Regions from separate parts of the Fictibacillus sp. KU28468 genome, predicted to be linked through region 3. Evidence: a T-box and tRNA genes for the amino acid it is inferred to sense, from the RefSeq annotation. Region 3 holds a T-box; the other regions hold tRNA genes.
What was found. A T-box is a leader RNA that pairs with one kind of tRNA and senses whether it is charged. The one in region 3 lies ahead of OKX00_RS08090 (valine--tRNA ligase), so its partner is inferred to be a tRNA-Val.
Positions count from the first base shown of each region.

Region 1: it encodes a tRNA-Val, which carries the amino acid that the T-box ahead of OKX00_RS08090 (valine--tRNA ligase) is inferred to sense. The anticodon was not compared.
Region 2: it encodes a tRNA-Val, which carries the amino acid that the T-box ahead of OKX00_RS08090 (valine--tRNA ligase) is inferred to sense. The anticodon was not compared.

Region 1 is NZ_CP110666.1:4,268,248-4,271,508, reverse strand. It holds rRNA gene OKX00_RS22655 (23S ribosomal RNA) at 1-526, shown strand, start outside; rRNA gene rrf (5S ribosomal RNA) at 794-909, shown strand; tRNA gene OKX00_RS22645 (tRNA-Asn) at 946-1,020, shown strand; tRNA gene OKX00_RS22640 (tRNA-Thr) at 1,022-1,097, shown strand; tRNA gene OKX00_RS22635 (tRNA-Glu) at 1,101-1,175, shown strand; tRNA gene OKX00_RS22630 (tRNA-Val) at 1,238-1,313, shown strand; tRNA gene OKX00_RS22625 (tRNA-Thr) at 1,333-1,408, shown strand; tRNA gene OKX00_RS22620 (tRNA-Tyr) at 1,447-1,530, shown strand; tRNA gene OKX00_RS22615 (tRNA-Lys) at 1,562-1,637, shown strand; tRNA gene OKX00_RS22610 (tRNA-Gly) at 1,687-1,760, shown strand; tRNA gene OKX00_RS22605 (tRNA-Ala) at 1,765-1,840, shown strand; gene rocF (arginase) at 2,089-2,991, shown strand; gene OKX00_RS22595 (aspartyl-phosphate phosphatase Spo0E family protein) at 3,018-3,185, opposite strand.
Region 2 is NZ_CP110666.1:4,341,720-4,344,980, reverse strand. It holds rRNA gene OKX00_RS23130 (23S ribosomal RNA) at 1-1,884, shown strand, start outside; rRNA gene rrf (5S ribosomal RNA) at 1,965-2,080, shown strand; tRNA gene OKX00_RS23120 (tRNA-Val) at 2,091-2,166, shown strand; tRNA gene OKX00_RS23115 (tRNA-Thr) at 2,174-2,249, shown strand; tRNA gene OKX00_RS23110 (tRNA-Lys) at 2,257-2,332, shown strand; tRNA gene OKX00_RS23105 (tRNA-Leu) at 2,351-2,435, shown strand; tRNA gene OKX00_RS23100 (tRNA-Gly) at 2,443-2,517, shown strand; tRNA gene OKX00_RS23095 (tRNA-Leu) at 2,531-2,619, shown strand; tRNA gene OKX00_RS23090 (tRNA-Arg) at 2,633-2,709, shown strand; tRNA gene OKX00_RS23085 (tRNA-Pro) at 2,713-2,789, shown strand; tRNA gene OKX00_RS23080 (tRNA-Ala) at 2,800-2,875, shown strand; rRNA gene OKX00_RS23075 (16S ribosomal RNA) at 3,035-3,261, shown strand, end outside.
Region 3 is NZ_CP110666.1:1,581,815-1,585,075, reverse strand. It holds gene OKX00_RS08090 (valine--tRNA ligase) at 1-1,910, opposite strand, end outside; T-box leader at 1,956-2,204, opposite strand; gene OKX00_RS08085 (hypothetical protein) at 2,383-2,595, shown strand; gene ysxE (spore coat protein YsxE) at 2,631-3,261, opposite strand, start outside.

The DNA.
Region 1 (3,261 bases), 1.7 Mb from region 3:
GAAAGTCGGGCTTAGTGATCCGGTGGTTCCGCATGGAAGGGCCATCGCTCAACGGATAAAAGCTACCCTGGGGATAACAGGCTTATCTCCCCCAAGAGTCCACATCGACGGGGAGGTTTGGCACCTCGATGTCGGCTCATCGCATCCTGGGGCTGAAGTAGGTCCCAAGGGTTGGGCTGTTCGCCCATTAAAGCGGTACGCGAGCTGGGTTCAGAACGTCGTGAGACAGTTCGGTCCCTATCCGTCGCGGGCGCAGGAAATTTGAGAGGAGCTGTCCTTAGTACGAGAGGACCGGGATGGACACACCGCTGGTGTACCAGTTGTTCCGCCAGGGGCATAGCTGGGTAGCTACGTGTGGACGGGATAAGTGCTGAAAGCATCTAAGCATGAAGCCCCCCTCAAGATGAGATTTCCCATCACGTCAAGTGAGTAAGACCCCTTAGAGATGATGAGGTTGATAGGTCTGGTGTGGAAGCGTGGTGACACGTGGAGCTGACAGATACTAATCGGTCGAGGGCTTATCCTTATTAACAAAAGCGGTATGAACCGTTTAAATCCGACAAGCGTTGGAGATCCTGACGAGAACACGTTTTTGGTGTTCGCAGGAGGGATTGAAACGACCTCGAGGATATGGTACATGGAGCTGGACGTTAGCATCAGTGAAAGTTTGGATGAAGTTATCTAGTTTTGAGGGAATATACCTCATTTTTCTAAAAAAGCTCTTGTCAAAAGAGCAAATACATTGTAAAATGTAACTTGTCCTTGAGAAAATAGGACATCCTTTGAAAGACAGTCTGGTGGCGATAGCGAAGAGGTCACACCCGTTCCCATACCGAACACGGAAGTTAAGCTCTTCAGCGCCGATGGTAGTTGGGGGCTTCCCCCTGTAAGAGTAGGACGTTGCCAGGCTATCATTTCATACATACTCGTATGTGGTTTTATTATTCCACAGTAGCTCAGTGGTAGAGCTATCGGCTGTTAACCGATCGGTCGTAGGTTCGAGTCCTACCTGTGGAGCCATGCTTCCATAGCTCAGTAGGTAGAGTGCTTCCATGGTAAGGAAGAGGTCACCGGTTCGAGCCCGGTTGGAAGCTCCAGTCGGCCCGTTGGTCAAGCGGTTAAGACACCGCCCTTTCACGGCGGTAACACGGGTTCGAATCCCGTACGGGTCACCAAGTTTTTTTCGTTAAGAAAAATAACCAAGTTTTTTCGTTAAGAAAATAACATTCATTAATACGGAGGATTAGCTCAGCTGGGAGAGCACCTGCCTTACAAGCAGGGGGTCGGCGGTTCGAACCCGTCATCCTCCACCATTATTTATCCCAACGGCAGGCCGGTTTAGCTCAATTGGTAGAGCAACTGACTTGTAATCAGTAGGTTGGGGGTTCAAGTCCTCTAGCCGGCACCATTTCTTTATAAGCAATGTCTGAAGCCTTTTTTTTATGTGGAGGGGTAGCGAAGTGGCTAAACGCGGCGGACTGTAAATCCGCTCCTTTGGGTTCGGCGGTTCGAATCCGTCCCCCTCCACCATCTTTATTTCCGACAGATTATGTTACAACACGAGCCATTAGCTCAGTCGGTAGAGCATCTGACTTTTAATCAGAGGGTCGAAGGTTCGAGTCCTTCATGGCTCACCATTTGAACTTCTGAATAAAAGATGATATCAATGGTTACAAAGTATAATATGCGGGTGTAGTTTAGTGGTAAAACAAGAGCCTTCCAAGCTCTGGTCGTGAGTTCGATTCTCATCACCCGCTCCATTATGGGGCCTTAGCTCAGCTGGGAGAGCGCCTGCCTTGCACGCAGGAGGTCAGCGGTTCGATCCCGCTAGGCTCCACCATACATAATAAGTACTGTCCTTAGACGAATGTCTAAGGGCTTTTTTATGTCTTTCAAACCTTCAAGGATTCCTGATCCAATAAAGAGGAGGGTGCTTTTGTCCTAATAATTATCCATCAACCTCCTCGAAAGCGCTTACGTATCGGTATATCTATGCATATTTCTGTCCAGTTGAACCAACACGAATAGACAGGCTACAATGAATTTATAGAATTTTTTGAAACACAGCATAAGGGGAGGCCGTACAGAATGAAGAAGGATATTACGATCATCGGAGTACCGATGGATTTAGGGCAGACAAGGCGCGGCGTTGACATGGGGCCAAGCGCCATTCGATATGCAGGAATTGTGGAACGTTTAGAAGATATAAATTATAATGTCCAGGATTTCGGGGACATAGAGATTGCCCGGCCTGGGACAATAGAAGAAAAAATAGACACCAATCTTAAGAACCTTCAAGAAGTTTCAACTGCAAGTGAAAAGCTGGCAGACACGGTTTCTAATGTCATTCAGGAAAACCGGTTTCCTCTTGTCTTTGGAGGAGACCACAGTATCGCGATTGGCTCTCTTGCAGGAATTGCCAAGCACTACGAAAATCTTGGCGTCATCTGGTATGATGCTCATGGAGACTTAAATACCGCTGATACTTCACCAAGCGGAAACATTCATGGTATGCCCCTTGCAGCAAGTTTGGGAATCGGGCATGAATCCTTAACTGGTATTGGAGGATATGAGCAAAAAGTTAAGCCTGAAAATATTGTTATTATCGGTGCCCGTTCATTGGATGAAGGAGAAAAAGAATTAATCAAAGAACGCGGTATTAAAGTATACACGATGCATGAAATTGATCGGATCGGCATGACCAAGGTAATGGAGGAAACGATTGAATACCTTTCTAAAAAAACGGACGGTGTTCATTTAAGCCTTGACCTTGATGGATTGGATCCGCTTGACGCACCGGGTGTAGGGACGCCGGTTCTTGGTGGAATCAGCTACAGAGAAAGCCATTTGGCGATGGAAATGCTGGCCGAGTCTCAGATTATTACTTCAGCTGAATTTGTAGAGGTCAATCCAATTCTTGACGAAAGAAACAAGACAGCGACAGTGGCTGTGGCGCTAATGGGATCACTATTTGGCGAAAAATTATTATAATTATAAATCAAAAAAACAGCTCTCGATTACGAGTAGCTGTTTTTTACGTTTGCTTTTTGGAATTCATTTAATAGCTCATCTATGTGTTGGCTGATTTCAACAATTTCTTCAGCGATTAAAGGCATAATTTTAGACATTTCATTCATTTTTTTCCGTGAAACTTCAATTTCTCTTAGCAGGATATTGCGGTCCATGTGTGCACGCTCCTTAAAAAAAATCTTTAATTCCACTATTCCCTCATTTACCCAAATTGAAACTCATTTTCTAAAT
Region 2 (3,261 bases), 1.6 Mb from region 3:
AAGTATACGTTAAGTGGGAAAGGATGTGGAGTTGCCCAGACAACCAGGATGTTGGCTTAGAAGCAGCCACCATTTAAAGAGTGCGTAATAGCTCACTGGTCGAGTGACTCTGCGCCGAAAATGTACCGGGGCTAAACGTATCACCGAAGCTATGGATTGTACCTTAGGGTACAGTGGTAGGGGAGCGTTCGAAGTGCGGTGAAGTCAGACCGGAAGGACTGGTGGAGCGCTTTGAAGTGAGAATGCCGGTATGAGTAGCGAAAGACAAGTGAGAATCTTGTCCATCGAAAGCCTAAGGTTTCCTGAGGAAGGCTCGTCCGCTCAGGGTTAGTCGGGACCTAAGCCGAGGCCGAAAGGCGTAGGCGATGGCCAACAGGTTGAAATTCCTGTACCACCTCCTTTCCGTTTGAACGACGGGGGGACGCAGGAAGGTAGGGAGAGCGCGCGATTGGAAATGCGCGTCTAAGCAGTTAGGCTGATTGTGAGGCAAATCCCGCAATCGTGAAGGCTGAGCTGTGACGGCGAGGGAAATTACAGTACCGAAGTCCCTGATCCTACACTGCCAAGAAAAGCCTCTAGTGAGGAAAGAGGTGCCCGTACCGCAAACCGACACAGGTAGGCGAGGAGAGAATCCTAAGATGATCGGGAGAACTCTCGTTAAGGAACTCGGCAAAATGACCCCGTAACTTCGGGAGAAGGGGTGCTCTGATAGGGTTAACGCCCGAGAGAGCCGCAGTGAATAGATCCAAGCGACTGTTTAGCAAAAACACAGGTCTCTGCGAAGCCGCAAGGCGAAGTATAGGGGCTGACACCTGCCCGGTGCTGGAAGGTTAAGAGGAGGGGTTATCCCTTACGGGAGAAGCTCTGAATTGAAGCCCCAGTAAACGGCGGCCGTAACTATAACGGTCCTAAGGTAGCGAAATTCCTTGTCGGGTAAGTTCCGACCCGCACGAAAGGTGTAACGACTTGGATACTGTCTCAACGAGAGACCCGGTGAAATTATAGTACCTGTGAAGATGCAGGTTACCCGCGACAGGACGGAAAGACCCCATGGAGCTTTACTGCAGCTTGATATTGGATTTTGGTACAGTTTGTACAGGATAGGTAGGAGCCTGGGAAGTCGGAGCGCCAGCTTCGATGGAGGCGTCGGTGGGATACTACCCTGACTGTATTGAAATTCTAACCTGGAACCGTGATCCGGTTCGGAGACAGTGTCAGGTGGGCAGTTTGACTGGGGCGGTCGCCTCCTAAATTGTAACGGAGGCGCCCAAAGGTTCCCTCAGAATGGTTGGAAATCATTCGCAGAGTGTAAAGGCACAAGGGAGCTTGACTGCGAGACCTACAAGTCGAGCAGGGACGAAAGTCGGGCTTAGTGATCCGGTGGTTCCGCATGGAAGGGCCATCGCTCAACGGATAAAAGCTACCCTGGGGATAACAGGCTTATCTCCCCCAAGAGTCCACATCGACGGGGAGGTTTGGCACCTCGATGTCGGCTCATCGCATCCTGGGGCTGAAGTAGGTCCCAAGGGTTGGGCTGTTCGCCCATTAAAGCGGTACGCGAGCTGGGTTCAGAACGTCGTGAGACAGTTCGGTCCCTATCCGTCGCGGGCGCAGGAAATTTGAGAGGAGCTGTCCTTAGTACGAGAGGACCGGGATGGACACACCGCTGGTGTACCAGTTGTTCCGCCAGGGGCATAGCTGGGTAGCTACGTGTGGACGGGATAAGTGCTGAAAGCATCTAAGCATGAAGCCCCCCTCAAGATGAGATTTCCCATCACGTCAAGTGAGTAAGACCCCTTAGAGATGATGAGGTTGATAGGTCTGGTGTGGAAGCGTGGTGACACGTGGAGCTGACAGATACTAATCGGTCGAGGGCTTATCCTTAAAATAATCAGAAGTTTGGATGAAAAGTTATCTAGTTTTGAGGGAATATACCTCAAACTAGGTTGAAAAACCTACATATGTCTGGTGGCGATAGCGAAGAGGTCACACCCGTTCCCATACCGAACACGGAAGTTAAGCTCTTCAGCGCCGATGGTAGTTGGGGGCTTCCCCCTGTAAGAGTAGGACGTTGCCGGGCATATACATATGGAGGATTAGCTCAGCTGGGAGAGCACCTGCCTTACAAGCAGGGGGTCGGCGGTTCGAACCCGTCATCCTCCACCATTATTTCGCCGGTTTAGCTCAATTGGTAGAGCAACTGACTTGTAATCAGTAGGTTGGGGGTTCAAGTCCTCTAGCCGGCACCACTTTCAAGAGCCATTAGCTCAGTTGGTAGAGCATCTGACTTTTAATCAGAGGGTCGAAGGTTCGAGTCCTTCATGGCTCACCATTTTCAAAAATTTTATATGCGGGTGTGGCGGAATTGGCAGACGCGCTAGACTTAGGATCTAGTGTCTTATGACGTGGGGGTTCGAGTCCCTTCACCCGCACCATACGGATGCGGAAGTAGTTCAGTGGTAGAATACAACCTTGCCAAGGTTGGGGTCGCGGGTTCGAATCCCGTCTTCCGCTCCATTTTTTTCTGCCTGCCGGGGTGGTGGAATTGGCAGACACACAGGACTTAAAATCCTGCGGTAGGTGACTACCGTGCCGGTTCGAGTCCGGCCCTCGGCACCAATTAAAATTATATGCGCCCTTAGCTCAGCTGGATAGAGTGTTTGACTACGAATCAAAAGGTCGGGAGTTCGAATCTCTCAGGGCGCGCCATATCGGGAAGTGGCTCAGCTTGGTAGAGCACCTGGTTTGGGACCAGGGGGTCGCAGGTTCAAATCCTGTCTTCCCGACCATCTTTGTTAAGGGGCCTTAGCTCAGCTGGGAGAGCGCCTGCCTTGCACGCAGGAGGTCAGCGGTTCGATCCCGCTAGGCTCCACCATTTCGAAAATGTGTTGACATTTTCTTTTTTAATGGGTATGATATTAAAGTTGCTGTTCGAAGCAGCACATTAGTTCTTTGAAAACCAAACAAAAGCCAGGTAAGTCAGGGATTTTACAATCCCATCAATTTTTAAACTTTAAGAGCTATATCAAACACTTTATTGGAGAGTTTGATCCTGGCTCAGGATGAACGCTGGCGGCGTGCCTAATACATGCAAGTCGAGCGGACCAAAGAGAGCTTGCTCTCTGAGGTTAGCGGCGGACGGGTGAGTAACACGTGGGTAACCTGCCTGTAAGACGGGGATAACTTCGGGAAACCGAAGCTAATACCGGATGATAAAGAGGAACGCCTGTTTCTTTTTTGAAAGTCGGCCTTGTGCTGACG
Region 3 (3,261 bases):
CCAACTTCTCCAAATTCATACGTATCGATCAGCCTTGTTACATTTTCAGCGGTTTCGTTGAAACGGGTTAAAATCCATTTATCCGCCAGGTTCAGCTCTCCAGTAAGATCAATTTCCTCAACTTTCATTCCGTCCATGTTCATAAGGGCAAATCGGGAAGCATTCCAAATCTTATTGGCAAAGTTCCAAGTAGATTCTACCTTTTCCCAGTAAAAACGAAGATCGTTTCCTGGTGAGCTGCCTGTGGATAGGAAGAAACGAAGAGCATCCGCTCCGTATTTTTCAATAACATCCATCGGGTCAACACCATTGCCAAGAGATTTACTCATCTTACGGCCTTCGGAATCACGTACAAGTCCGTGGATCAATACATCATTGAACGGCCTTTTTTCTGTAAACTCCATGCCTTGGAAGATCATGCGTGCTACCCAGAAATAAATGATGTCATAGCCGGTAACCAATGCATTGGTCGGGTAATAACGCTTGAAATCAATCGCTTCTTCATCCGGCCACCCCATTGTGGAGAACGGCCATAATGCGGATGAGAACCATGTATCCAATACATCTGTATCCTGCTCCCAGTTTTCATCATCTTTCGGCGCCTCGTGGCCTACGTATACTTCGCCTGTTTCTTTATGGTACCAGGCAGGAATTCGGTGCCCCCACCACAGCTGTCTTGAAATACACCAGTCACGGATGTTTTCAATCCAGTGAAGATACGTTTTCTCAAAACGCTCCGGTACAAAGTTTACTTTGTCCTCTGTTTTTTGAAGCTCGATCGCCTTTTCTGCCAAAGGCTTCATCTTAACAAACCATTGTGTGGAAAGATAAGGCTCAACTACTGCTCCACTTCTCTCAGAGTGCCCTACGGAATGCATGTGGTCTTCGATCTTGAAAAGAACTCCTGCATCTTCCAGGTCTTGAACAATTTGTTTACGGCATTCGAAGCGATCCATGCCTTGGTACTTTCCAGCATTTTCATTCATTTTTCCGCCTTCATCCATAACAAGGACACGCTCAAGGTTGTGGCGGTTTCCAATTTCAAAATCATTCGGGTCATGAGCAGGTGTGATTTTTACAGCACCTGATCCAAATTCCATATCTACATAGTCGTCCCCGACAATCTCAATCTCGCGCCCGACAATTGGGAGAATTGCTTTTTTGCCAATCAAATGCTTGTAGCGCTCATCTTCCGGATGAACGGCAATGGCGGTATCACCAAGCATCGTTTCCGGCCTTGTTGTTGCGATTTCAATATGGCCGGATCCGTCAGCAAGAGGGTATCTCATATGGTAGAACGCACCCTGTACATCCTGATGGATAACTTCAATATCAGAAAGAGCTGTTTTTGTCTGCGGATCCCAGTTGATGATGTATTCGCCTCGGTAAATCAGTCCTTTGTTGTAAAGCGTTACAAACACTTCACGAACAGCATCAGACAAACCTTCATCAAGGGTAAAGCGCTCACGCGAGTAATCGAGGCCAAGTCCAAGCTTTGACCATTGATTGCGGATAAAGTCAGCATACTCTTCCTTCCACTCCCAGGCTTTCTCAAGGAACTTTTCTCTGCCAAGATCGTAGCGGGAAGTGCCTTGTTCACGGAGTCTTGCTTCAACTTTAGCTTGTGTGGCGATTCCGGCATGGTCCATTCCAGGTAGCCAGAGTACATCATAGCCCTGCATTCTTTTTGCTCGGCTCAGGATATCTTGAAGTGTTGTATCCCATGCATGGCCAAGATGCAGTTTGCCGGTAACGTTCGGCGGCGGAATGACAATGGTATATGGCGTTTTGGATTCATCACCCGTTGCCTCAAAAAATTTGCCGTCCACCCAATATTTATACCAGGATTCTTCGGTTGCCTTCGGATCATATTTCGTTGGCATTGTAAGTTCTTGCTTTTCAGTAGACATGAACGTCTCCTCCTTCTCAATACAAATAAAAAAGCCCCCTCCGTCTCAAAGGACGAAAGAAGCATTGTTCGCGGTACCACCTTTGTTTGCAGAAAGCAGAAATAAACGCCTTTTGCACACTCATTGCCGGATAACGGTTTTTCGCCGTCTTCTTCTAGAAAGGCCGTCTGCCTTTGTTCAAAGAAGCTGCTCCAGGGCGACCTTCCATCGCTGTTTCCTTAGGAAATCTCTCAGCCATCTGATTTCCCTCTCTTTAAGGACAGTCGTTGTACTCTTCCCTTTCAAAGCAAGTTATATGATTTCATTGGTTCTATTTTAACTAGTAAAACAGGAAAACGTCAATAGTTTTCCCATTTGTTGTAACAATTATTCTATTCTTATACAAGAAATATGTTCATTCCGGCAATATTCACGAATAGGCAGGCTGGTGAATACCATGATATCAATCTAGATGTACGAAAGAAGGATAGTTATGGCCAGACGTTATTTTAAAAGAAACCGCACGCCGTTTAAATTTCAGGTTCCCGATTGGCTTCGGACAGCAAGGGATATCGTAAGCCAATTTACAATACCTCTGATCGTGTTCCAGATCATCCGTACCATTCTGTTCCCATCCGGCATTGATTTTGTAATCATGCTTATTTTAATCATTCTTCACTTTTGCTTTTCCTATGAGGTGTTATAAAGAAAAACGAAAAAAAAAAGATCACATATAGGCTACTATATGTGATCAGTATTTTCATTCATATCGAGCGGTTCCGGCGGCGGCGGGGTCAGGATCAGATCACAGAAATCCCTGATGTGCCTCATCGCTGAAATTCGTTTTTCCAAACGGTGGACAAACTCGATTTGGCTGTATCGTTCCCTTTGATGACGATATAAATCAACGGAGTTAAAGATCGGTTCGGGATAGCTCATATAGCTGACCAAGAGGCTTTTTTCCTCCTCGAGGAGTGGAATGTGCCTTTGATACAGCGAGAGCAGCCTCCCGCCCTCTTCTCTCGTCCAGTTCGAAAGGTGTACTGCTTTTCTGAAGAAGATCGCCAAATCTCTTACAGGCGTATCAAGCACTGCTTTTTCAAAATTGAGGAGATGCGGTTCCCCATGATGAGAGAATAACAGATGATTTCGTGATAGTTTGCCGTGGCAAAGTGCACTGCGATACCTTTTTTCCGCATGGCAGGCATCATACCAGTCTTTCAAACGGCGTTTTGCTTCCTCCGCCATTTTCATCATGTGGTGAAAATGGCTTAAATACGTCAGCTCAAAAGGAGACATGTACGGCATGCGTTCGGATTCTTCAGCAAACCTCTCCATTTCAAGCTGGCGTGTTTCCCATCTCTGCATTAAG